3 regions of the Agrobacterium sp. 22-3639C2 genome follow, and region 2 is predicted to be linked to each of the others. Evidence: riboswitches for the same ligand, from Rfam matches in the RefSeq annotation. Region 2 holds a riboswitch; each other region holds the start of a gene.

The links. A riboswitch is a leader RNA that binds a small molecule or an ion and turns the genes downstream of it on or off. The one in region 2 is predicted to bind cobalamin.
Region 1: another riboswitch for cobalamin. It lies ahead of bluB (5,6-dimethylbenzimidazole synthase); the one in region 2 lies ahead of nrdH (glutaredoxin-like protein NrdH).
Region 3: another riboswitch for cobalamin. It lies ahead of ACQZ6D_RS23760 (DUF1636 family protein); the one in region 2 lies ahead of nrdH (glutaredoxin-like protein NrdH).

What each region holds. Positions count from the first base shown of each region.
Region 1 is NZ_JBNWDB010000001.1:619,216-627,128, reverse strand. Features, by position in the region: gene ACQZ6D_RS03080 (DUF1003 domain-containing protein) at 1-226, opposite strand, end outside; gene ACQZ6D_RS03075 (LTA synthase family protein) at 336-2,276, opposite strand; gene ACQZ6D_RS03070 (NAD+ synthase) at 2,508-4,187, shown strand; gene ACQZ6D_RS03065 (VOC family protein) at 4,337-4,714, opposite strand; gene ACQZ6D_RS03060 (TolB family protein) at 4,907-5,737, shown strand; cobalamin riboswitch at 5,865-6,050, shown strand; gene bluB (5,6-dimethylbenzimidazole synthase) at 6,149-6,865, shown strand; gene ACQZ6D_RS03050 (DUF2865 domain-containing protein) at 6,935-7,913, opposite strand, start outside.
Region 2 is NZ_JBNWDB010000003.1:880,153-888,065, reverse strand. Features, by position in the region: gene recQ (DNA helicase RecQ) at 1-68, shown strand, start outside; gene ACQZ6D_RS17330 (ROK family transcriptional regulator) at 123-1,355, opposite strand; gene ACQZ6D_RS17325 (sugar ABC transporter substrate-binding protein) at 1,622-2,644, shown strand; gene ACQZ6D_RS17320 (ABC transporter permease) at 2,867-3,949, shown strand; gene ACQZ6D_RS17315 (ATP-binding cassette domain-containing protein) at 3,949-4,731, shown strand; gene ACQZ6D_RS17310 (nucleoside triphosphate hydrolase) at 4,728-5,357, shown strand; cobalamin riboswitch at 5,489-5,712, shown strand; gene nrdH (glutaredoxin-like protein NrdH) at 5,967-6,188, shown strand; gene nrdI (class Ib ribonucleoside-diphosphate reductase assembly flavoprotein NrdI) at 6,201-6,599, shown strand; gene nrdE (class 1b ribonucleoside-diphosphate reductase subunit alpha) at 6,587-7,913, shown strand, end outside.
Region 3 is NZ_JBNWDB010000006.1:85,304-93,216, reverse strand. Features, by position in the region: gene cobN (cobaltochelatase subunit CobN) at 1-3,241, opposite strand, end outside; gene cobW (cobalamin biosynthesis protein CobW) at 3,247-4,284, opposite strand; gene ACQZ6D_RS23760 (DUF1636 family protein) at 4,281-4,667, opposite strand; cobalamin riboswitch at 4,823-5,037, opposite strand; gene cobO (cob(I)yrinic acid a,c-diamide adenosyltransferase) at 5,164-5,781, shown strand; gene ACQZ6D_RS23750 (cobyric acid synthase) at 5,783-7,240, shown strand; gene cbiB (adenosylcobinamide-phosphate synthase CbiB) at 7,227-7,913, opposite strand, start outside.

The DNA.
Region 1 (7,913 bases), on a different contig from region 2:
CCAGGAAAAAGCAGAAGCTGAGGATAAATCCCCAGGAGCCGCCAACCCTTGCAATGCTGTCGGCCAGCCTGTCGCCCAGGTTTGCCCCGGCGGAAAATTCCGCATTGGTGTCGGTCGAGACCAGCTTTTTCTGGTGCGACAGTTCCAGAATACGACGCTCGACCTCGCCGATTTCCCGGGAGGAGCGCTTGAAGTGCGAAACGATATAGTCGGAGATGTCTGACACGGTGCTTCTCGTGGTGCTGATGGTTCGGTAAGGCCCTGTCGAGATAAACCCGCATGGCAAAGGAATTCAAACGATTTCCGCTGCCATGCCGTTTAGGCGTCCAGACCCATCAGACGGAGGGCGTGGCGTCATTTACCCAGTTGAAGCCGGGGAAGAAGCGCTCTCGGCCATATTGCTCGCCGAACATCATGTCGAATTGCAGCAGGCGGTAATTGCGCACCACGTCCGGAATGGAATTGGGTGAAATCGACCAGTCGGGCAGGGCCTTGCCATCCGTCGCCACGAGCATGTGCCGGTCGACAACGGAAAACGCATCCTGCACTTCACCCAAGGTCCCCGTATAGAAGGGGTCTGAGAAACCGGCTGTTTTCAGTACGTGATAGGGCAGCAGCGCCGGGCTGATGGTGCCGATATTCTTGCGCACGCCCGTCTTCGAGGACCAGACGACAAGCGGCGTCTCGTGTTCCTTTTTCATGACTTCCAGCGGCGCGCGGCGGCTGGCTACCATGCCCGGCATGTAGCCGCTTTCCACGAATGTCTGGCCAAGGGGCGGCAGGTGATCGCCGAAGAGCACGATGATGGTTTCGCGCTCGCGCTTTTTTGCCCAGCGCATCAGCTTCAGAAGGGCGTCGTCGGCCTCCGCCACGCCCTGCGCATAGGTACCAAGCGCCTGCGATGCGGAAGCGGAAAGATCGCCCTCTACGCCGATGGTGTCGCTGGCATAACGGCCCGCCTCGTAAGGTCCGTGTCCCTGGAGGGTGACGGCGAAGAGGAAGAGCGGGTTGCGCGCATCGTCCGCGGCCACCATGATCTGGTCCATCAGCGCGTCGTCGGAGGCGAAGTTGCCGCGCTTTTCCATGGGCGGCAATGTCTCTTCCGAGCGGAACTCCTCGAAGCCGAAATTCCTGTAGACTTCCTTGCGGTTCCAGAACCATTCCTGAAACGGATGCATGGCGATGGCCGAATACCCTTCGCCACGGAAGAAGCTGGCAAGCGAGGGCACCGGGCGGCGGATATATTGCTGGTAAGGAATGCTGCCATAGGGCAGGAAGGCGTTGGAAAAGCCGGTCAGTGCCTCGAATTCCACATTCGCCGTCATGCCGCCGAATTCCGGCGAGAACACGTGGCCGGACTGCTTGGCGCGGATGTTGGGCATCGGATCGGCAGAGAGCTTCACGTTTTCAAGCCGTGTCGGATCCCACAGCGATTCGCTCATCAACATGATGACATCAGGGTAATCGCCCGTGTTGGCGGCAAAGGCGGCGGGTTCCGAGGTCAGGTCCGCAATGCTGTTTTCGCCGTAACCCTGCGGCGCCGAGACGTTGGCCATGGGAATATTGAAGGCAAAGGCCATCAGGAAACCGTTATGGCGGTAATTCTCCTGTTGATCCCACATCATGGGGATGATGTTGAGACGATCGCGCACCCACGAATAATGCGAATAGTCCATGAGCGAGGCGAGGCCGGCCAGAAGCGGCAGCGCCAGCACAAGACCTGCGGCGCGTTCGCGCCAGCTCAAGCCGGGCGAATAACGCCGCGCCAGCAGCCACAGGGTGGAAAGGGCCGCAACCGTGGCGCAAAGGCCAAGGCCGACCAGCACGGCCGTCAGCGGCTGGGCTTTCAGCATGGTGGGCAGAAGCTCGAGGATCTGCCGGCCGAACAGCAGGTCGGAGGGATAAAGCGGATCGGAGAGATAGGTCTGTTTCTGCGCGGAAATCAGCCCTGTCAGCGCGCAAAGCGGCGCAACGGCGATGAGCGACAGGTAACGGCGGCCGAGGATGGAATCCAGCGCTACGAGCAGCAGCAGCACGGCGGCGATGGTGGTCATGCCGGGGCGGGCGGATGAGGTGAGGAAGGTGCCGACATCAACTAGCGAACCGCGGGCGATCCATTCCAGCGCGACGACAAGCACGACCGAGGAAAACGTTAGATTGGCAAGCGTGTAGGCCTTACCCGAAAGCTTGGAAAGGCTCCGCGTCCATGCAGGCGAAAAGACAAAATCAGCCTTTTCGGAAGCCGTTGTTTTTGGCGCCGAATTTCTCAAACTCATACTCCGGTATTACGAGGCAACACCGCGCAATTCGGGGAGGTGAATCGGGGCGTCGCAAAACTGTCATGTAACTGTCACATAAGCGCGATGAACGCGACATGAACTTTGCGGGGTGTGGCCGGTGCGGTGATAACCTTAGCGTGAATGCCGGTTGCGGCTTCATCCTATCAAGGTGGTGCGGCATGCAATTGCCGCGTTGCGGAGCGGGCACGGGCGCGGTATTGAAAAGCCATGAGCGACAGACACGACATCAAAAACCATCTTCGAATTGCCGTCGGGCAGTTCAATCCGACTGTTGGCGACGTGGCGGGCAATCTCGCCAGGGCGCGCGAAGCACGGGCCGATGCGGCGACGCAGGGTGCCGATCTCCTGCTTCTGACCGAGCTGTTCATATCCGGCTATCCGCCGGAAGACCTGGTATTGAAGCCGGCTTTTCTGAAAGCGTGCCTGAAGGCCGTGGAAGAACTGGCGGCGGAAACCGCCGATGGCGGGCCGGGCGTCGTCATCGGTTTTCCGCGTCAGGGCGAAACGGGCCGGCACAATTCGGTTGCGCTTCTGGATGGCGGCAGGATCATCGCGCTGCGTGACAAGATCGACCTGCCGAATTACGGCGAGTTCGATGAAAAGCGTGTTTTCGCCGAAGGTTCGATCTCCGGTCCCTATAATTTCCGCGGTGTCAGGATCGGCATTCCGATCTGCGAGGAAATCTGGAACGATATGGGTGTGTGCGAAACGCTTGCCGAAAGTGGGGCGGAAATCCTGCTGGTGCCGAATGGTTCACCCTATTATCGCGGCAAGCTGGATGTGCGCCATCAGGTGGCGCTGAAACAGGTAATCGAAAGCGGCTTGCCGCTGGTCTTCGCCAATCAGCTTGGCGGGCAGGACGAGCTGGTTTTCGACGGCGCGAGCTTCGGTTTCAATGCCGACAAGACCCTTGCCTTCCAGATGAGCCAGTTCGAGGCGACCCTTGCCGTCACCGATTGGAAACGCACCGCAGAAGGCTGGCGCTGCGAAAGCGGTCCTTTCTCGAAAATCCCTGAAGGCGAGGAGGCGGATTACCGCGCCTGCATGCTGGGCTTTCGCGATTACGTCAACAAGAACGGCTTCAAGAGCGTGGTTCTCGGCCTTTCCGGCGGTATCGATTCGGCGATCTGCGCTGCGCTTGCTGTTGATGTGCTGGGCGAAGAGCGGGTGCGCTGCATCATGCTGCCCTATTGTTACACCTCCGAGGATTCGCTGAAGGACGCAGCCGATTGCGCCAGGGCGCTTGGCTGCCGTTACGATATCGTGCCCATTGCCGAACCGGTGGATGGGTTCCTGTCGGCGCTTTCGGAAATGTTCGAGGGCACGGAGGAAGGCATTACCGAAGAAAACCTGCAGAGCCGTACACGCGGCACCATTCTCATGGCTGTTTCCAACAAGTTCGGCTCGATGGTGGTGACAACAGGCAACAAGTCGGAAATGTCGGTGGGGTATGCGACGCTTTATGGCGACATGAATGGCGGTTTCAATCCCATCAAGGACCTCTACAAGATGCAGGTCTACGCCATCTCCAGTTGGCGCAATTCCCATGTGCCGCCGGGCGCGCTCGGGCCGTCCGGCGAAGTGATCCCCGCCAATATCATCTCCAAGGCGCCATCCGCCGAATTGCGACCCAACCAGACAGACCAGGATTCGCTGCCGCCCTATCCGGTGCTGGACGATATTCTGGAGTGCCTGGTGGAAAAGGAAATGTCGGTCGAGGAAATCCTCGCGCGTGGCCATGATATCGCGACGGTGCACCGGATCGAGCATCTGCTCTATCTCGCCGAATACAAACGCCGCCAATCCGCGCCCGGGGTGAAGATCACCAAGAAGAACTTCGGCCGCGATCGCCGTTATCCGATTACCAACCGGTTCAGGGACAGGTAGTCGAAGGAGGGCATGGAGGGAGCTTGCTGGACCCCGAATCTAGTTCGGGGTGATGGAGTGCGGATGCTGCGGCTTCGCCAAATATCGATGGCGAAGAAGCATCCTTTTCCTCCAACGGCGCGGACACGCCGCGCCGTCTCCCTATCTCGTTAAATAACCTGCCCCACATCGATGCGGTTACCATCCGGGTCTTCGAAAACGAAGGCCCGCAGGCCATAATCCTTGTCCTGCAGACTTTTGATGATGCGAAGCCCGTGGCTTTTGCAAAGCGCGTGCAGCGCGCCGGCGTCGCTGACCAGCATATGCGCCACATTGAAGGGGGCCGGTTTGTGCGTCGACTGCAATGTCAGGTGCAACTCGGCATTACCTTGTTTCAGGATCATGAAACCGACAGGGTTGCCGTTTTCGAAGGTCTTTTCGAAGCCCAGCACACGGACATAAAAGTCATGGGCCTTCTCGATATTCTTGACAGGAAGCATTGCGGCGATCCGACCGAAGCGGATGCCGTGAACGGCGATGGTGTTCATCGCGGAACCTCGGATCTGGGAGAAACGGGCAGGGGAGCGGGCGGTGCCGGAACGCTGCTGTTTTTTCCTATTTGAATTTGCAGGGCGGTGCCTGCGGCAATAGGATCATAATCACGGCGGTGGCGGATGCAAACGGAATGTTTGTGCCATTCAACGCTCCACGCCAGACGATCGACAGGCCCGGGAGGCAGCATGCGCAGTTCCATCGAAATCTTCAACATCCGCACTCGGCAGATGCGGGTGGTCTGGCAGACGCCGGAGCTGTTCGAGGCTCCGAACTGGTCGCCGGACGGGAAATACCTGCTTCTGAACTGCGACGGTCTGCTTTATCGCCTGTCACTTGCCGGCGACCCTTCGCCGGAAAAGGTCGATACCGGCTTTGCGACAATCTGCAACAATGACCACGGCATTTCGCCTGACGGTTCGCTTTATGCCATTTCCGACAAGGTGGAGTTCGGCAAGAGTGCCATCTATCTGCTGCCTTCGACGGGCGGAACGCCGCGTCTGATGACTAAGAACCTTCCGTCCTACTGGCACGGCTGGTCGCCGGACGGGAAAGGTTTCGCCTATTGCGGCATTCGCGATCAGGTTTTCGATATTTATTCCATGGACATAGACAGCGGTGTTGAGACACGCCTTACCCATGGTGAGGGCCGCAATGACGGGCCGGATTATTCGCCGGATGGAGAATGGATCTATTTCAACTCCAGCCGCACCGGCCAGATGCAGATCTGGCGCGTGCGGGTGGATGGCTCGGCCGTCGAGCGTATCACCGACAGCGCCTATGGCGACTGGTTCCCGCATCCGTCCCCCAGCGGTGACAAGGTCGTCTTCGTCTCCTACGACGCCGATGTCTTCGACCATCCGCGCGACCTCAACGTGCGCGTGCGGCTGATGGATATGGATGGCGGCAATGCCGAAACGCTGTTTGACCTTTTCGGCGGGCAGGGAACGATGAATTCCCCCAACTGGTCACCGGACGGGGATGAGTTCGCTTATGTGCGGTATTTTCCCGTTGGGTGATGCGGTAGGGGTGCTTCAGCTGGCGCGCGTCTGCGCGGCGGCTGAAGGCCGCAATACGCCGGTGAGGTGGCCACGGTCACATTGCCGCATCGCTGCGCAAGATACTTGTATTTGCAATCTTTGTTGCTCATAAGCTTCTTCGTCAGGTGCCTGCCCTTTAGGGCGGGAGAATCGGGAATCCGGTGCAAGACCGGAACGTGCCCAGCGCTGTGAGGCGGATGCCCTTTTTCTTGATGCCACTGAATCCATTCGGGAAGGCGAAAGTGGGCGGATGAAGCCGAGTCAGAAGACCGGCCTGACAGGATAGACCAGACCGCGTGGACGGCGGCAGGTTGTTGCAGCAGCGCGTCGTGCAGGCGAAAACCGGAGCCGGTTTTCGTGGCGGCGCGCCAGCATTGTTGGGGATAGACGATGCCGACCGATCCACTCGCGACCAGTTCGCTCGACGCAAATGCATTCGATCACGCGCTTTCGCCCGCCTACCCGTTTTCCGAGGGGGAGCGAGAGGCGATCTACCGTGCCATCGAAACCCGCCGTGATGTGCGCGACCAGTTCCTTCCGGATCCATTGCCGGAAGATGTGGTCGAGCGCCTGCTGAAGGCGGCGCATTCCGCGCCCTCGGTCGGTTTCATGCAGCCGTGGAATTTCACGCTCGTCACTGACGGTGCGGTCAGGCAGGCAGCCTGGGTTGCCTTCAGCCGCGCCAATGGCGAGGCGGCGGCGATGTTCGAGGGGGAGCAGCAGGCGCTTTACCGCAGCCTCAAGCTTGAGGGCATCCGCAAGGCGCCGCTCAGCATCTGCGTCACCTGCGATCCGACGCGTGGCGGCAAGGTGGTGCTGGGCCGCACCCACAATCCGCGCACCGATGTCTATTCCACCGTCTGCGCCATCCAGAACCTCTGGCTTGCAGCGCGCGCCGAAGGCATCGGCGTCGGCTGGGTCAGCATTTTCCACGATAGCGACATTCGGACCATTCTGGAAATCCCGGACCACATCGAGATCGTCGCCTGGCTATGCCTCGGCCGCGTCGATACACTTTATACCGAGCCGGAACTGGCGGTGAAGGGTTGGCGGCAGCGCGTGCCGCTGGAGGAGCTGGTGTTTCGCAATCGCTGGGGCGGGCGGTAAAGAGAACACGCGACCGCCTTGTGAGTGAGATAGAGCGTTGCCAACTCCATACCGCGTGCTTGATGGGAGCTATTGCTGCGGCTGAATGCCCTTCAGCGCCGGGTTCTTCAGGTCGATCCGGCCTGTCTGGTCGGGCAGGAATTTAGGGCCGATGACGCGGACCCTGCTGTTGTTCGGGTCATAGTCGCGTTCCGGAACCGGTTGTTCCGGCGGCTTTGCGGCCTGCTGCAGTTCGGTGGGTTTTTTGGAGGTGTCACCTTGCGGTGATGGAATGGTCGTGATGCTTGAATAGGGTTTCTCAGCTTCCGGCCGCGCAGCCTCCTGCTGCTTCATCTCCTCGTGATAGGCGGCCATGTTGCAGGCGCAGCCTGGGGCTTTGGTTGAGGCATTTCGATAGGCAAAGGCGGTCGGCAGGTCCTTATAGGGCTTTCCTGTTTCAGCCGAGACCATGTCAGCCGTTTCCTGCTCCGTCATGGAGTGGAAATAAAGCTCCGTCTGCGTACCCGGACACATTTTCTGGCATTGTTCGGCCTGCGCACGGAAATCGAGCGGCGAGGCATTGGAAGCGATGGGGAAGAACGAGCCGTCGCAGGTGCGCACGCACAGCGTCCTGAGCCCGCCTTCAGCAGCGGCATTGGGGTAGGGCGAAAGCCCTGCCTGTCCCGGCGGATTGCTCTGTTCGCCGAAGGCGTCGGGGTAACGTGTCACATCGGGTGCCGTCGGCTGGCGCGCTTCCGTTTCCGGAATGGCGCTGCAGCCATTGGCGTCGAGTGCGGCGAGAATGCGCTGGCGTCTGATGTCGCTATCATCGCTGCCCTGGGCCGCCATGGCATAGTCGCGGTCACGGATGATGGCATCGCGTTCGCTCTGCGCATCCGCCATCGCGTCGCTGATCTCTGCGCAGAGTTCGGCATTCGGGCTGCCATAAACGGTGACGCTTGCGGATGAACAGCCGTAACGGCGCAGATCGTTCCTGATCCTGCGGATCTCGATGTTCTGGCGGGTGAGCGCATTGGCGTAACGCCGTACCTCGGCGGTGTTGCCGATG
Region 2 (7,913 bases):
ACACAAAGCTGGAACGATACGGCCCTGCTTTTCTGGCAGCGATCGTGGAACATGCCGCCAGCGAGTGACCATTTGAATCCGGCAAAGAGTCCCACCAGGAAATTTCGGCAGGGCCTGAAACCTCAGCCTGTGGTGTCCTTGAACAGAACATTCTGGTCGATGAGATAACGGGAAAACAGGGGCAGGCTCGCTCCCCCGATAGCCCGGGCCTGGCTGCCGACCGCTCCCTCGATGATCTCCGGCAGCGTAACACCCTGAAGATCGTGATGTTTGAGGGCAAGGCGGGTGGCGGAGACTATTCTTGCTCTGACCCAATCCGGAAAACCGCCATCGATGATGACGCTGGAAAAATCGATGATGGAGGCTGCAGCGATGACGGCTTGCGCAAGGGCCGCGGCCGTTTTTCCGATCCAGCTTTCCAGCGGCTCGCCGAAATCGATCCATTCATCCGGCGAGAACCACAGGGGACGTGGATCGATGCCGCGTTCGCGCAACATGTTTTCCAGAACGAAGATGGAGGCGATTTTCAGAAGCTGGACCGTGTTGCCGTCCTGCCCCTGAACCGGAAGGGGCCCGATTGCACCGGCGGTGCCCGTCTTTCCGGAAAACAGTGCGGAATTTAAAACGACACCGCCACCGATGAAGGATCCGATGAAGATATAGAGAAAATCGGGGTAGTTCTGGCCTGCACCAAAAACCAGTTCTGCACCGCAGGCACTGGTCGCATCGTTCTGCAGGAAAACCGGATAGCTGACGCCATCCGCAATTTCGGCACGGATATCGACGTCGCGCCAGCGCTCCATCTCATTCTGCGGGGCGCCCACCTCCTGCGCCCAGTTCCACAATTCGAACGGTGCGGCAATGCCGACACCGGCAATTTTTTGCCGTTCGGCCGGAGAGAGCTTGGACTCGAGTTCCGTGATACCCTCGATGACGAATGGCAAAATCCATTCCGGCATAGGATAAGGGTAAGTTCTGCGGAGCTTCAGCTTGATCCGGCCGACGAAATCCATCAGCACCAGATCGACGCTGCGACGGCCGATTTTCACGCCAAACGAGAAGACGGCATCGGGATTGAGGCGCATCGGCGTCGAAGGCTGCCCGACTTTGCCGCGCAGTCTTTCGCCACGAATAAGAAGACCGTCACTTTCGAGCGAGCGCATGATGACCGAGACGGTCTGCGCCGAGAGACCGCAAAGCCTGGATATTTCGGCTTTCGACAAGCCGCCGTGGCGGCGAACCAGCGACAGCACAAGCCGCTCGTTATAGGCACGCACCCCGATCTGGTTGGCGCCGCCGCTCATATCCATGTTGGTGGACGGCGCGGGCGGCGCCGTCTCGACAGATTGTCTCATAGTTTCATCCTCCCGCCCGCCATATCCGCCGCGACCAATACATGCAGGCTTTATGGCAATCTTGCTATCGCAACGTTAAACGACGCCGCGATATTCCTCCCTGCCGCTTGTTAGAATGCCATACGGAATTAATAATTCAATCGGATTTATTTATTGACAGCCGTTTCCTTTGGTGGTTCCATCTGTGTCAACGGTCGCTGTTCTCGGAGGAGACGAGATCGTCGGGTAACCGTCACGGTACTCAAACATTCAATGGGAGGATTACAATGAAGACGACTGTTTCCGCTCTTCTGGGCGCGCTTGCGCTCGGCGTTTCTTTCGCGTCCGTCGCGTCCGCCGCCGATACTTCGGTTTGCCTGATTACCAAAACCGACACCAATCCCTTTTTCGTCAAGATGAAGGAAGGCGCAACCGCCAAGGCTAAAGAACTTGGCGTGACGCTGAAGTCCTATGCCGGCAAGATCGATGGCGATTCCGAAAGCCAGGTTGCCGCGATCGAGACATGCATTGCCGATGGCTCCAAGGGTATCCTGATTACCGCATCGGACACCAAGGGCATCGTTCCGGCCGTGCAGAAGGCGCGCGATGCCGGTCTTCTGGTCATTGCCCTCGATACACCTCTCGAACCCGTTGATGCCGCTGACTCCACTTTCGCTACCGACAATCTTCTGGCCGGCGAGCTGATCGGCAAATGGGCTGCCGGCACCCTCGGCGACAAGGCCAAGGACGCGAAAATCGCCTTCCTCAACCTCACGCCTTCCCAGCCAACCGTTGATGTTTTGCGCAACCAAGGCTTCATGAAGGGCTTCGGCATCGACGTGAAGGACATCAACAAGATTGGTGATGAAGACGACAAGCGTATCGTTGGTCATGATGTTACCAACGGTAACGAAGAAGGCGGCCGCTCTGCGATGGAAAATCTGCTGCAGAAGGATCCGACCATCAACGTCGTTCACACCATCAACGAACCTGCAGCTGCCGGTGCTTACGAAGCGCTGAAAGCCGTTGGCCGCGAAAAGGATGTTCTGATCGTTTCCGTCGACGGCGGTTGCCCTGGTGTCAAGAACGTTGCGGAAGGCGTGATCGGCGCAACGTCTCAGCAATACCCGCTGCTGATGGCGGCACTCGGCGTGGAAGCCGTCAAGAAGTTTGCCGACACCGGTGAAAAGCCGAAGCCGACCGCAGGCAAGAACTTCTTCGACACCGGCGTAACGCTGGTAACCGACAAGCCGGTCAAGGGTCTCGATTCGATCGACACCAAGGAAGGCCTGAAGAAGTGCTGGGGCTAATACTTTACCGTTGAAATCAGCGGGGGCAATTTGCCCCCGCCCTTGAACCGGAATGGTTAAAAAGAACGATCTGGGTGATCGGACAGGAACAAACGAGCGCGCTCGACGTCCGTGGACGTAACTGAGGCACGCTTCTCAACAGTTTGAATCTACGCATTGTCCCCTCTGGAAAATAATCCCGGGTTCGGGGCTGATGCGATGGAGCGATCGGGAGGAAAATCCATGAGCGATCAGCCAGTGCGGGCTCAACCGCATAATGAATTTGAAAAAGTGCTGTCGGGAAGTTCGACCCAGGTCGCTGCTTTCGATACGCACAACAAGAGTTTGCTTGAAAAATTCCAGCACTTTCTGCATTCCAGCCCGGCGGCCGTACCGCTGATCGTTCTGGTGTTGTCGCTGGCTGTCTTCGGCATGACCCTGGGCGGTAAGTTTTTCTCGGCCTTTTCGCTGACCCTTATCCTTCAGCAGGTGGCAATCGTCGGCATCGTCGGCGCGGCACAGTCGCTGGTCATTCTGACAGCAGGTATCGATCTTTCGGTCGGTGCGATCATGGTTCTGTCCTCCGTCGTCATGGGACAGTTTACGTTCCGCTATGGTTTGCCTGCCGAACTCTCGATTGTCTGCGGTCTCGCAGTCGGCGCATTTTGTGGCTTTATCAATGGCGTGCTGGTTTCGCGCATGCGGCTTCCGCCCTTCATCGTTACACTGGGCATGTGGCAGATCGTGCTGGCCACCAATTTCCTCTATTCGGCCAACGAAACGATCCGCTCACAGGATATCGTCCAACAGGCGCCCATTCTCCAGTTTTTCGGCAACAATATCCGCATCGGCAGCGCCGTCTTCACCTATGGCGTCATTGCGATGGTTCTGCTGGTTGCCCTGCTCTGGTATGTGCTGAACCGCACCGCCTGGGGTCGACATCTCTATGCAGTGGGTGATGATCCTGACGCAGCCGAACTTGCCGGCGTTAACGTCAAGCGCATGCTGACGACCGTCTACACACTTTCCGGGCTTATCTGCGCCTTCGCGGGCTGGGCTCTCATCGGCCGCATCGGCTCGGTATCGCCGACCGCCGGTCAGTTCGCCAACATCGAATCCATCACCGCAGTGGTCATCGGCGGCATATCGCTGTTTGGCGGACGCGGCTCGATCATGGGCATGATCTTCGGCGCGCTGATCGTCGGTGTCTTCTCTCTCGGCCTGCGACTTATCGGAACAGACCCACAATGGACCTATCTGTTGATCGGCGTCCTTATCATCTTGGCTGTCGCAATCGACCAGTGGATCAGAAAGGTAGCAGGCTGATGGCAAAAGAACCTATCCTCACAGCACGCAATCTCGTTAAACGCTACGGTCGTGTGACTGCGCTCGACAATGCCGATTTTGACCTTTATCCGGGCGAAATCCTCGCCGTCATCGGTGATAACGGTGCTGGAAAATCCTCTCTCATCAAGGCGATTTCCGGTGCGGTGACACCCGATGAAGGGGAGATCAGGCTTGAAGGCAAGCCGGTACAGTTCCGCTCGCCGATCGAGGCGCGCAAGGCTGGTATCGAAACCGTTTATCAGAACCTTGCGCTGTCTCCCGCATTGTCCATAGCCGACAATATGTTTCTCGGCCGTGAAATCCGCAAACCCGGTATTCAGGGAAGCCTGTTCAGGGCACTGGACCGTCCGGCGATGGAAAAGTTTGCCCGTGAGAAACTCTCTGAACTCGGCCTGATGACGATCCAGAACATCAATCAGGCGGTGGAAACCCTCTCCGGCGGCCAGCGCCAGGGTGTTGCGGTGGCGCGTGCAGCCGCCTTCGGCTCCAAGGTCGTCATCCTTGACGAACCGACAGCGGCGCTCGGCGTCAAGGAAAGCCGCCGCGTTCTCGAGCTTATTCTGGATGTACGCGCGCGAGGGCTACCGATCGTTCTCATCTCGCACAACATGCCGCATGTTTTCGAGGTTGCTGACCGGATTCATATTCATCGGCTGGGCAAGCGTTTGTGCGTCATCAATCCGAAGGACTATACCATGTCCGACGCCGTCGCCTTCATGACGGGCGCCAAGGAAGCGCCAAAGGAAACGCTGGCCGCATGACGTTGAAGCTTGAAACGATCGTCGAAGACGTTCTTCGGCGGGCTGAGGATAAATCTCGTTTTATCATTGCCATTGCCGGTCCCCCTGGGGCCGGCAAATCCACGCTGGCGGATGCCCTGTGCGGTGCCCTCGTGGCGCGCGGCGAGGCTGCGGCTGTCCTGCCCATGGACGGCTTCCATATGGATAACGGTATTCTCGAAGAACGGGGGCTCTTGCCGCGAAAAGGCGCACCGGAGACCTTCGACGTGCGCGGCTTTCTTGATATCGTCTCCGCAGTTCGTCAGGGCGGGCAGGAAGTTCTTGTCCCGGTTTTTGACCGCTCCCGCGAAATTGCCATTGCCTCCGCTCGCGCCATCGCGCCAGAAACACGCTTCATTCTTGCCGAAGGCAACTATCTGCTGTTGAACGAGGCGCCGTGGACGAAGCTTTCCGGCAGCTTCGATCTTACCGTCTTCGTAGGCCCATCCGTTGCGGTGCTCGAGGAACGCCTGCGGGATAGATGGCAGGGCTATGGTCTCGATGCGACCGAGATTCACGCCAAACTGTTCGAAAATGATCTTCCCAACGGAAAGCGGGTGATTGAGAACTCCCGCCCCGCCGATATTCGCATCGATATCTGGGAATAACCCGCCGCTTCCGTCCGTAGGCGGCATCGAGCATTCACCGTTAAGCCTTTGTTGACCATGTGTTGAATCTTTTTGATCCACAGGGTGGGGCTTTCGCATGTCTAATTATTGACGAAAAAAATTCATCATATACTATATGTGGTGTTCAAGGTTCTTTCGATTCGCAAGCGTCGGGAGCTAAGACGGGAATTCGGTGCGCAACACCATTATGGTGAAGCAATGCCGAAACTGCCCCCGCAACTGTAAGCGGTGAGCATCGTTCCGATTTGAGCCACTGGCGCTAAAAGCTCCGGGAAGGTGGGAATGGATGTTTTGACCCGCAAGTCAGGAGACCTGCCTTGAGCGAAAACGTCCACGGGCGGGGTGTCCGGAAGGAAGGTGTATGACGCAAATGAATTGCGTGCGCCCTTTTCTGCCCCCTCCAGAACAAGCTTCGGGGTGAAGTCATGCCAGTGCATTTTTATGAGTTTCTACGCTCGTCGGCGTAGACAGCGATCTTACGCGGCCTGAGCCGCGCCTCGCCAGAATGACAGAACCATCGCCACCCGCTTGTGATTGCAGGCGGGCAATGTTGAGCCGTGCGTAAAGGCGGCTTCGAAAGAGGAAACAATGACCGTCACCGTTTACAGCAAACCCGCCTGCGTTCAGTGCACTGCCACCTATCGTGCGCTTGACCGCATCGGTGTCAGCTACGAGATCGTCGATATCTCAGAAGACGCGGATGCCCTCGATCGCGTTCGCGGCCTTGGTTACATGCAGGTTCCCGTGGTCGTTGCCGGCGAACGCCATTGGGCGGGTTTCCGTCCGGACATGATTGGCTCGATCAGCTGAGGAGGCGATGCGATGGGGCTGATCGTCTATTATTCCAGCCGGTCTGAGAACACTCATCGCTTCCTTCAAAAACTGGGGCGACGATTGCTTCGCCTGCCGCTCGGCGCCGAGGAAGACGTTCCTCACGTGTCGGAGCCCTATGTTCTCGTCACCCCCACCTATGGGGGCGGCGGCATGAAAGGAGCGGTACCGAAACCGGTTATCCGGTTTTTGAACGAGCCCTCAAACCGAAATCTCATTCGCGGCGTCATCGCGGCGGGAAATACGAATTTTGGCGCAGCTTTCGCATCCGCCGGAGATATCGTGTCGCGTAAATGCGCGGTGCCGTTTCTCTACCGCTTCGAGCTTCTCGGCACGGAGGAAGATGTCGCCAACGTCAATCATGGATTGGAACGATTTTGGACACGCTGACCTCGAGCGCGGTGCGCAACACGGATGCCAAACAACAAGTAACCGCTGCGCAGAAACACCTGGACGCGGGACTGGACTATCACGCGCTGAACGCGATGCTGAACCTCTACGATGAAAACGGGAAGATTCAGCTCGACAAGGACCGCCTTGCGGCACGGCAATATTTCCTTCAGCACGTCAACCAGAACACGGTGTTTTTCCATAATCTCAGGGAAAAGCTCGATTATCTCGTGACCGAGGGATATTACGAACAGGAGGTGCTGGACCAGTATTCCTTCAATTTCGTCCGTGACCTCTACGACGAGGCCTATGCCAGAAAGTTCCGTTTTCCGACATTTCTCGGCGCCTTCAAATATTATACGTCCTATACGCTGAAGACCTTCGACGGAAAGCGTTACCTGGAGCGTTATGAGGACCGCGTCTGCATGGTGGCGTTGGCTCTGGCGCGTGGCGACGAGCAGCTTGCCCGCGATCTGATGGATGAAATCATTTCCGGCCGCTTCCAGCCGGCAACCCCGACCTTTCTCAACGCTGGCAAGAAAAGCCGCGGTGAGCTGGTTTCGTGTTTTCTGCTGCGTGTGGAAGACAATATGGAAAGCATCGGCCGGTCCATCAATTCAGCATTGCAGCTTTCCAAGCGTGGCGGTGGCGTAGCACTGTCCCTGACCAATATTCGCGAAGCCGGCGCGCCGATCAAACAGATCGAAAACCAGTCCTCTGGCGTCATTCCTGTCATGAAGCTGCTGGAAGATTCGTTCTCCTACGCCAACCAGCTTGGCGCGCGCCAGGGCGCTGGCGCGGTCTATCTGCATGCCCATCACCCGGACATCATGCGTTTCCTCGATACCAAGCGCGAAAACGCCGACGAAAAAATCCGCATCAAAACCCTTTCGCTCGGCGTGGTGATCCCTGATATCACCTTCGAACTCGCGAGAAACAACGAGGATATGTACCTGTTCTCGCCGTATGATGTTGAGCGGGTCTATGGCGTGCCGTTTACCGAGATTTCCGTCAGCGAAAAATATCAGGAAATGGTCGCCGACAGCCGCATCCGCAAGAAGAAGATAAAGGCACGCGAGTTCTTCCAAGTCATCGCAGAAATCCAGTTCGAAAGCGGTTATCCCTATATCATGTTCGAGGATACGGTGAACCGCGCCAATCCGATCGCCGGCCGTATCAGCATGAGCAATCTTTGCTCGGAAATCCTACAGGTCAGCGAGGCGAGCGAGTTCAACGACGATCTCTCTTACAGCCATATGGGCAAGGATATTTCCTGCAATCTCGGCTCGCTCAACATTGCTTCAGCAATGGATT
Region 3 (7,913 bases), on a different contig from region 2:
TCGCCATGACCTCCGCCGCCTTCGGATTTTCCCGCAGGATGAAATCGCGCACGTCCTCATTGCCGAAATAGGCGTCGTAAAGCGCCTCGATCAGCGAGGAAGATACCGCATGGGTGGTTTCCGCAAAACCGATCAGCCGGTCAACCGTCTCGGCAAATTCCGCCGCCCCGCGCGGGCCGTGCCGCATCTGGCCGGCAATGAAGCGCGGATTGACGGCGCGGGCCCGAACAACGCGCGTCAGCGCCTGCGAAATGGATCGCGCGCGCGGACGCGCGGGATCGGTCGTATCCAGCGCCACAATATCGGCAACGCCGCCAAGGAGTGCTTTTGCGGCGGAAAACCCACCGATGAAGGCGACATCGGAAGAGCCGTCGAGAAGATCGCGGCCCGGATCGTCACCGGTGTGAACGAGAAGATCGGCACGGCGCACCAGCTCGACAAAACCGGCATCCTCGAAAATCTCAAGCCCATCCGCACCACCAAAGGCATGGCTTGCCGCATCCAGATACGCCTGGCCCAGTTCCTCGCGTTCTTCCCATTTTCCGCTGGCGAGTTTCTCCTCAGTGCCCGCACCATAGGTGCCGGGTGCCGAACCGAAGATGCGTGCGGGTATATGCCCGAGTGCCACCGCCTCTTCCGCCAGCGGATTGTCACCCGGCGCTTCATCCCGCCGCGCGACAGCCTTGGCGGCGGCGTCTAGAAGAGCGATCAACGCCGGAAACATGTCGCGGAACAGGCCGGAAATCCGGAATGTGACGTCGACACGCGGCCGCCCGATACTGGCCGGCGGCAGAACCTCGATGCCTGTGACGCGGCCCGTCGCCAGGTCATGGATCGGTCTCGCTCCCATCAGATGCAGCGCCTGCGCCACATCCTCGCCGCCATTGCGCAGGCTGGCGCTGCCCCAGAGATCAAAAACCAGATGTTTCGGCCAGTCGCCATGGGATTGCAGATGGTGCCGAAGCGCTTCTTCGCCCGCCATGCGGCCCAGCTCGAAAGCCGTCGGCGTCGGCATGGTGCGCGGATCGGCAGCATAAAGATTGCGGCCCGTCGGCAGGACATCGAGACGCCCGCGCGCGGGTGCGCCGGAAGGACCGGGGACAATATGGCGGCCATCGAGCGCGGCAAGCAGCGCCGTTTTTTCCGCCGCAGCACTTTCAAGCCTCAGAAGATCGGTCTCGCCTTCGGGGCTGCGGCCAAAAACATGCTGGCCATCCTTGATAGCGAAGTCCTTGAGGTCGCAGAGGAAGGCGTCGATGCGCGACAGCGCCGCATCGGCATCGTCCTTTGCACCGACACCGGCATCCGCCGCAAGACCGGTTTCCAGCGCCTTCTCTACGATCAGTTTCGCCAGCCGGTCGCGGCGGCGGCGGTCGAGCCCATCTGCCTGCGCATATTCGTCGACGAGCTGTTCAAGAGCCGATTGTTCCGGCGAAAGCCCGGCATCTACCAGCACAGGCGGAACATGGCCGATCGTGACAGCAGCGATCCGCCGTTTGGCAACCGCCGCTTCGCCCGGATTGGAAACGATGAACGGATAGACCACCGGCAAAGACCCGGTGACGATTTCAGGAAAACAATCGCGGGAAAGCGCAACTGTCTTGCCGGGCAGCCATTCCAGCGTGCCATGCGCACCGACATGCACAATGGCATGCGCCCCTGCGACACGCTGCATCCAGGCGCCGAAAGCGACCAACGCATGACGTGGCGGCAGGGCAGGGTCATGGTAATCCACCCGCCGATCCTCATTTCGCCCACGATCCGGTGCCAGGGCCACGAATATCTGGCCGAAACGGGCGACGCGAAAACGGAATGCGCCGTCGGCTAGTGCGTCGTCCTGTTCGGCCGAACCCCACGTGCTATCCACGGAGGCGGCAACCCCTTCAGGCAAACCCAAAAGAAAATCACGATAGTCTAAAAGTCCGACAGCCGCTTCCTGCTGCTCGACACAATCCAGCAAAGCCCGCGCCGTTTCGGGAATATCCGAAACCACATATCCTGCCGCGGCCAGATCGCGCAGCATTTCAAGCACGCTTTGCGGCACATCGAGACCAACGGCATAACCCGTGCGCCCCGGCGCAGCACCGGGATAATCCGGCATCAGAATGACGATCCGCCGTTCCTGTGGCGTGGACTGTTTTAATTGCAGAAAGGCAGCGATTCGGTTTGCCACCTGTTCGACGCGATCAGCCTCCGGTACATTGATGAGGCTGATACCGCCATCAGTCCGCACCTGCTTGAACGAGATTGCGCCAGCAAGAATCCGGCCATCGAGTTCCGGCAGAACCACATGCATGGCAAGATCGGAAGGGTTGAGACCGCGCGCATTTTCCGCCCAGCCGTCCCGTCGCGTCGTCGCCATAACCACCTGAAACACCGGCACGCCGAGGCGGTCAAACAGGGTTTTACCGCTGTCGTCCATTTGACTGGCAAAAGCCGTGGCGGCAACGATGGCGGCGGGCTGGAGTTCGGGCAGTACGGTTTCGAGAAAGCGGATCGCCTCCCCATCCTTGAGGCCGCTGACGAAAATCGGCAATGGCGCAAAACCGCGCTGAGAGAGCGCGTGAAAAAGCGCATCCACGGGCGCCGCATCGGCAGCAAGAAGCATGGAGCGGTAAAAGAGAATGGGAAGGACAGCTGCACCGGCGGGAAAACCGGCGCAGGCTTCCGCCTGATCCACGACGCCGTTACCCGGCCGGTAAAAGCCGGCTTTCGGCAGCGGTTGAGCCTCGATATCTGGCCATGCGCCACCACTTACAAGGGCAGCAAGACCAATGGCAAGCCGGTCCATATTTTCCCGCCCACCCTCGCGGAAGAAGGCGAGGACGGACGCCAACGTCTGGCGATCAACAGTCGAGGCCGCTTCGAGCTTTTCGTCTCTCTCACTGCATTCACCCGGCAGGAGCATAAGTTTTATGCCACGTCGCCGCGCCATCGTGCTGAGCTGATCGACGCCATAGCGCCAGCGTTCCGCGCCGCCGAGAATCCGGATAAGGATGACACGGGCATGTTCGGCCGTCTTTTCGATCCACAGATCGACCGACATCGGATGCCGAAGCTCGGAGAGGTTGGCAGCGGACAGGGACGGAAGCGCGCCCTCTGCCTGCCGCCATGCCTGTTCCAGCCCGGCAAGATCGCTTGCCGAAAAAGACAGCATCACCACATCCGATCGCGGCTGGTTGAGATCAACCGGCTCGATCAGGTCGTCCAGAGACGAAGATGTGGTGGCGAGAATGTGCATTTCTATCAGGCGGCCAGCATCTGTTCGATCTTTTCGCGGTTGAGGCCCTTTTCGCCTATGACGACGAGGCGGCTGCGGCGCTCTTCACCGGCCGCCCAGGGACGGTCATAATAATGGTTGACGCGGCTACCGACTGCCTGCACCTGCAGGCGCATCGGCTTGGTGGATACTTCGACGAAACCTTTGATGCGCAGAACATTTTCCGCAGCCGCCGTCTCGGCGATACGAGCCGCCAGCGCTTCCGGATCGGTCACGGCCGGCAGGTCGATGACGAAGCTGTCGAAATCGTCATGTTCGTGGTCGAGTTCACCATCGTGATGGGTGCGGCGGTTTTCGATATCCTCTTCAACCGCAAGACCGAGGCCGATCAGCACGGCCGGATCGATGACGCCATTCGAGGCGACGACGATCTTTGCGGCCCGCGGCAAATGCTCGAGAATATGAGCCTTCGCCTTTTCCAGACCGGCGCTATCGAGCAGATCCGCCTTGGTCAGCACGATAAGATCGGCACAGGCGATCTGGTCCTCGAAAACCTCTTCGACCGGATCGTCGTGATCGAGGGCTTCGTCATTTGCGCGCTGGGCGGCAAGGGCTTCCATGTCATGCGCCACCTGACCCTCGGCAAGGGCAGCGCCATCCACCACGGCAACCACAGCGTCAACCGTCACGCGGCTCTTGATGGCCGGCCATTGAAATGCCTGCACCAGCGGCTTGGGCAGGGCAAGGCCGGAGGTCTCGATGAGGATGTGCTCCACCTTCGGCTGGCGGCTCAGAATCTGTTCGATGGCCGGCTGGAAATCATCCGCCACCGTGCAGCAGATGCAGCCATTGGCCAGCTCAACGATGTTTTCCTCCGGGCAGCTCTCAATGCCGCATCCCTTGAGGATATCGCCATCGATGCCGATATCACCGAATTCGTTGACGATGATGGCAAGCCGCTTGCCATCAAGCTTTTCGAGGAGACCGCGCAGCAGCGTGGTTTTTCCAGCCCCCAGAAAGCCGGTGACGATGGTGCAGGGAACGCGGTCCAGAAGGGTGCTCATGATCTCTCCTCGGTAAAATCGAATGGGGGAATGCGCGCCACCATGCCGCGCTTCAATGTGTCGGGGCGGCAGCGCCAGGGCATCAGGCCATCTGCGGAGGCGGCCAGCATTTGTGCGCCCGTGAGCAGGTCTTCCGCATCGTTGGGCGTCAGCCCGCCGAATACATAGGACCAGCCATCGGCACCGCGCAGCACGGCACTGAGGCCTCGTTTGCAATTGGCAAGGCAATTGACGGAGCGAACATCGATGCCGGAGTCACGCGCTTTTGCGATGGCAGCTTCCGCAAGGATGGTGCCGGGGCGCGGCTCCGCATTGGGATCGGTGTCGTCGCGACAGCTTCGGCAGACAAAAACGACCACGCCGGAAGCTGTGTTGACTTCCATTGTCCCGTCCGCACAAGAAGATGTTGTGGTAATATCCAAACCGTTCCGCTTTCCGCGCCTTTAAACTCATCGGGGTGCGGATGTCGAAAACAGCGCACTGAAAAGCGCGGCTGCAAATCAATTCGACCGGCTGACCGGAGCACCCCGCCCGGGAGACGTTTTTTCCTGAAACGGCAGGTCTCCTGGCTTGCGGCTTTAAAACACCCTGCACCACCTTCCCGGGCCAATTTTATGGTCCAGTGGCTTCATAGTGCGGGCTTACCGCTTACAGTTGCGGGGGCAGCCACGGAATGACCCGTTATGGGGTGGAACCGTGTTCCCTCTTAGCTTTTCCCGTTGCCGGGAAAAGACCGTCAGTGCCTTACCCTTAGGCTGAACGGGCGTGACGGTCAATGCTGCCGGCTTGTCGATTGCCGGGTGCGGCAAATTGAGTATAGTCGCCGCTCCGAATGGCGGGGCATACGGTCCCGCGCCGCTGGACGAGAAGGAAAACGCGATGACACGCGATATCAGCGACAGCGAAGCCGAACGCCACCGGCAGAAAATGGTCAACCGCAAGACGGTTCAGGATGCCGAAGTCGCGGAAAAGACGATCGAAAAAGGTCTGCTGATGATCAATACCGGCCCTGGCAAAGGCAAATCCACGGCCGCTTTCGGCCTTGCTTTGCGCATGCTCGGCACCGGGCGGCGGGTCGGCGTCGTGCAATTCATCAAGGGCGCATGGTCGACGGGTGAACAGCAGGCCCTGACTTTGTTCGGCGACAGGGTGGAATGGCGCACCATGGGCGAGGGGTTTACCTGGGACACGCAGGACCTGAAGCGCGATGTCGCGGCAGCTACAAAGGCCTGGGAGGAAGCGAAAGCACTGATGGCCGACGAAACGATCGGATTGCTGGTTCTCGACGAACTGAACATTGCGCTCCGCTATGATTACCTGCCGCTGGAAGAGGTCGTCGAAACGCTTTCCAACCGTAGATCCGATCTGCATGTCATCGTTACCGGCCGCAACGCCAAACAGCCGTTGATCGACGCTGCCGACATGGTGACGGAAATGACCCTCGTCAAACATCACTTCAAGGCGGGCGTAAAGGCGCAGGCCGGGATAGAATACTGACATGACTGCACGTGTGCTGATGTTTCAGGGAACCGGCTCGGATGTCGGCAAATCGCTGATGGTGGCTGGCCTTGCCCGCGCCTTCATCAGGCGTGGCCTGTCCGTCATGCCGTTCAAGCCGCAGAACATGTCGAACAATGCGGCGGTCACCGCCGATGGCGGCGAGATCGGTCGCGCGCAGGCGCTGCAGGCGCGGGCGGCAGGCGTTCCGCTGTCGGTTCACATGAACCCGGTGCTTTTAAAGCCGCAGAGCGAAACCGGCGCACAGGTCGTCGTACAGGGCAAAATTGTCGGCAATGCCAAAGCTGCCGATTATCAGCACATGAAAGCCGGGCTGATGCCGCGTGTGCTGGAGAGCTTCGAGCACCTGAAACAACAGGCCGATCTGGTGCTGGTGGAAGGGGCGGGAAGTGCTTCCGAAATCAACCTCCGCGCTAACGACATCGCCAATATGGGTTTTGCCCGCGCCGCAGATGCTCCCGTGATTCTGATCGGCGATATCGACCGGGGCGGGGTCATCGCCAGCCTCGTGGGCACAAAAACCGTTCTCGAACGTGGTGATGCCGCGATGATAGAGGGCTTCATCGTGAACCGCTTTCGCGGTGACCCTATGCTGTTTTCAGACGGCATGCGGATGATCGCGGAAAAGACCGGCTGGGCGTCCATCGGGCTATTGCCGCATTTTTCCGATGCTGCGAAATTGCCAGCGGAGGACGCCCTTGGGCTTACTGGCCCAGCGCAACAAAAGCCCGGCGCGAAAATCCGCATTGCGGTGCCGATCCTGCCGCATATTTCCAATTTCGACGATCTGGATCCGCTCGACATGGAGCCGGATGTGGAACTGATCCGAGTGCGGCGGGGCGAGACCATTCCCGCCGATTGCCGGCTGGTTCTGCTCTGCGGTTCGAAATCCACCATAGCTGATCTCGCCGTGCTGAAAAATGCAGACCTCGACATCGACATCAAGGCACATGTGCGCCGCGGCGGTTATGTTCTCGGTCTCTGCGGCGGATACCAGATGCTTGGAAAAACCGTTGCCGACCCTGACGGCATCGAAGGACCACCAATGACGGTCGAGGGGTTGGGCCTGCTGGATGTGACGACGGTTTTGACCGGCGACAAGAGGCTCGTTTCCGTGCAGGGACAGAGTTTCGACGGAATTCCCTTATCCGGCTATGAAATGCATGTTGGCGAGACGACGGGTGCTGCGTGCAACCTGCCATTTTCGACCATTGACGGGCATGCCGATGGCGCAATTTCGCCCGATGGCCGCATCTTAGGCACCTATATCCACGGCCTGTTTGCGGATGACCGCCAACGCGGGGCGTGGCTTGAGCGGCTTGGTGGGCAGGGCACTGAATTGAACTATGATGCGCAGGTGGATGCCGTTCTTGATCGCCTGGCGGCCCATATGGAGAACCACCTCGATCTCGACAGACTGCTTTCTATAGCGCGATAAGGATTGCCAGCAATCCGAACAGCGCGATCAGCAGGAAGTCTGCGATCCTCGCCAGCCTGAGCGCTGTGCGAATATCGCCAGCAACCAGTGTCGCTCTTCCGCCTTCGCCCATGAAACGAGCCTCGATCATCTGCCCGCCATAGGAGCGCGGCCCGGCCAGCGCAAAGCCCAGTGCCCCGGCCAATGCCGCCTCCGGCCAGCCGGCATTGGGAGAGCGGTGATGCCGCGCATCGCGGCGTATCGCGGCAATTGCCCCTTTCGGTGATGCACCCTTCACGAAAAACGCGGCGACCACGAAAAGACCGCCGCTCAGTCTCGATGCCGGCAAATTGACCAGATCGTCCAGCCGGGCCGACGCACAACCAAAGGCCTCATGGCGTGGCGAGCGATGACCGATCATGCTGTCGGCCGTGTTGATTGCCTTATAACCCGCACCGCCTGGCAGCCCCAGAAGACCAAGCCAGAGGGAAGGGGCGACAATGCCGTCAGAGAAATTTTCAGCCAGGCTTTCAATCGCCGCCCGGCAGATTGCCGCCTCATCCAGCGCCTGCGGATCGCGCCCGACGATCATGGAGACAGCTTTGCGCCCGCCGTCAATCCCCTCGCGTTCCAGCGCAATGGCGACGGCCTCCACATGCTGTTCCAGACTTTTTTGGGCCGGAAGTGACGCCCC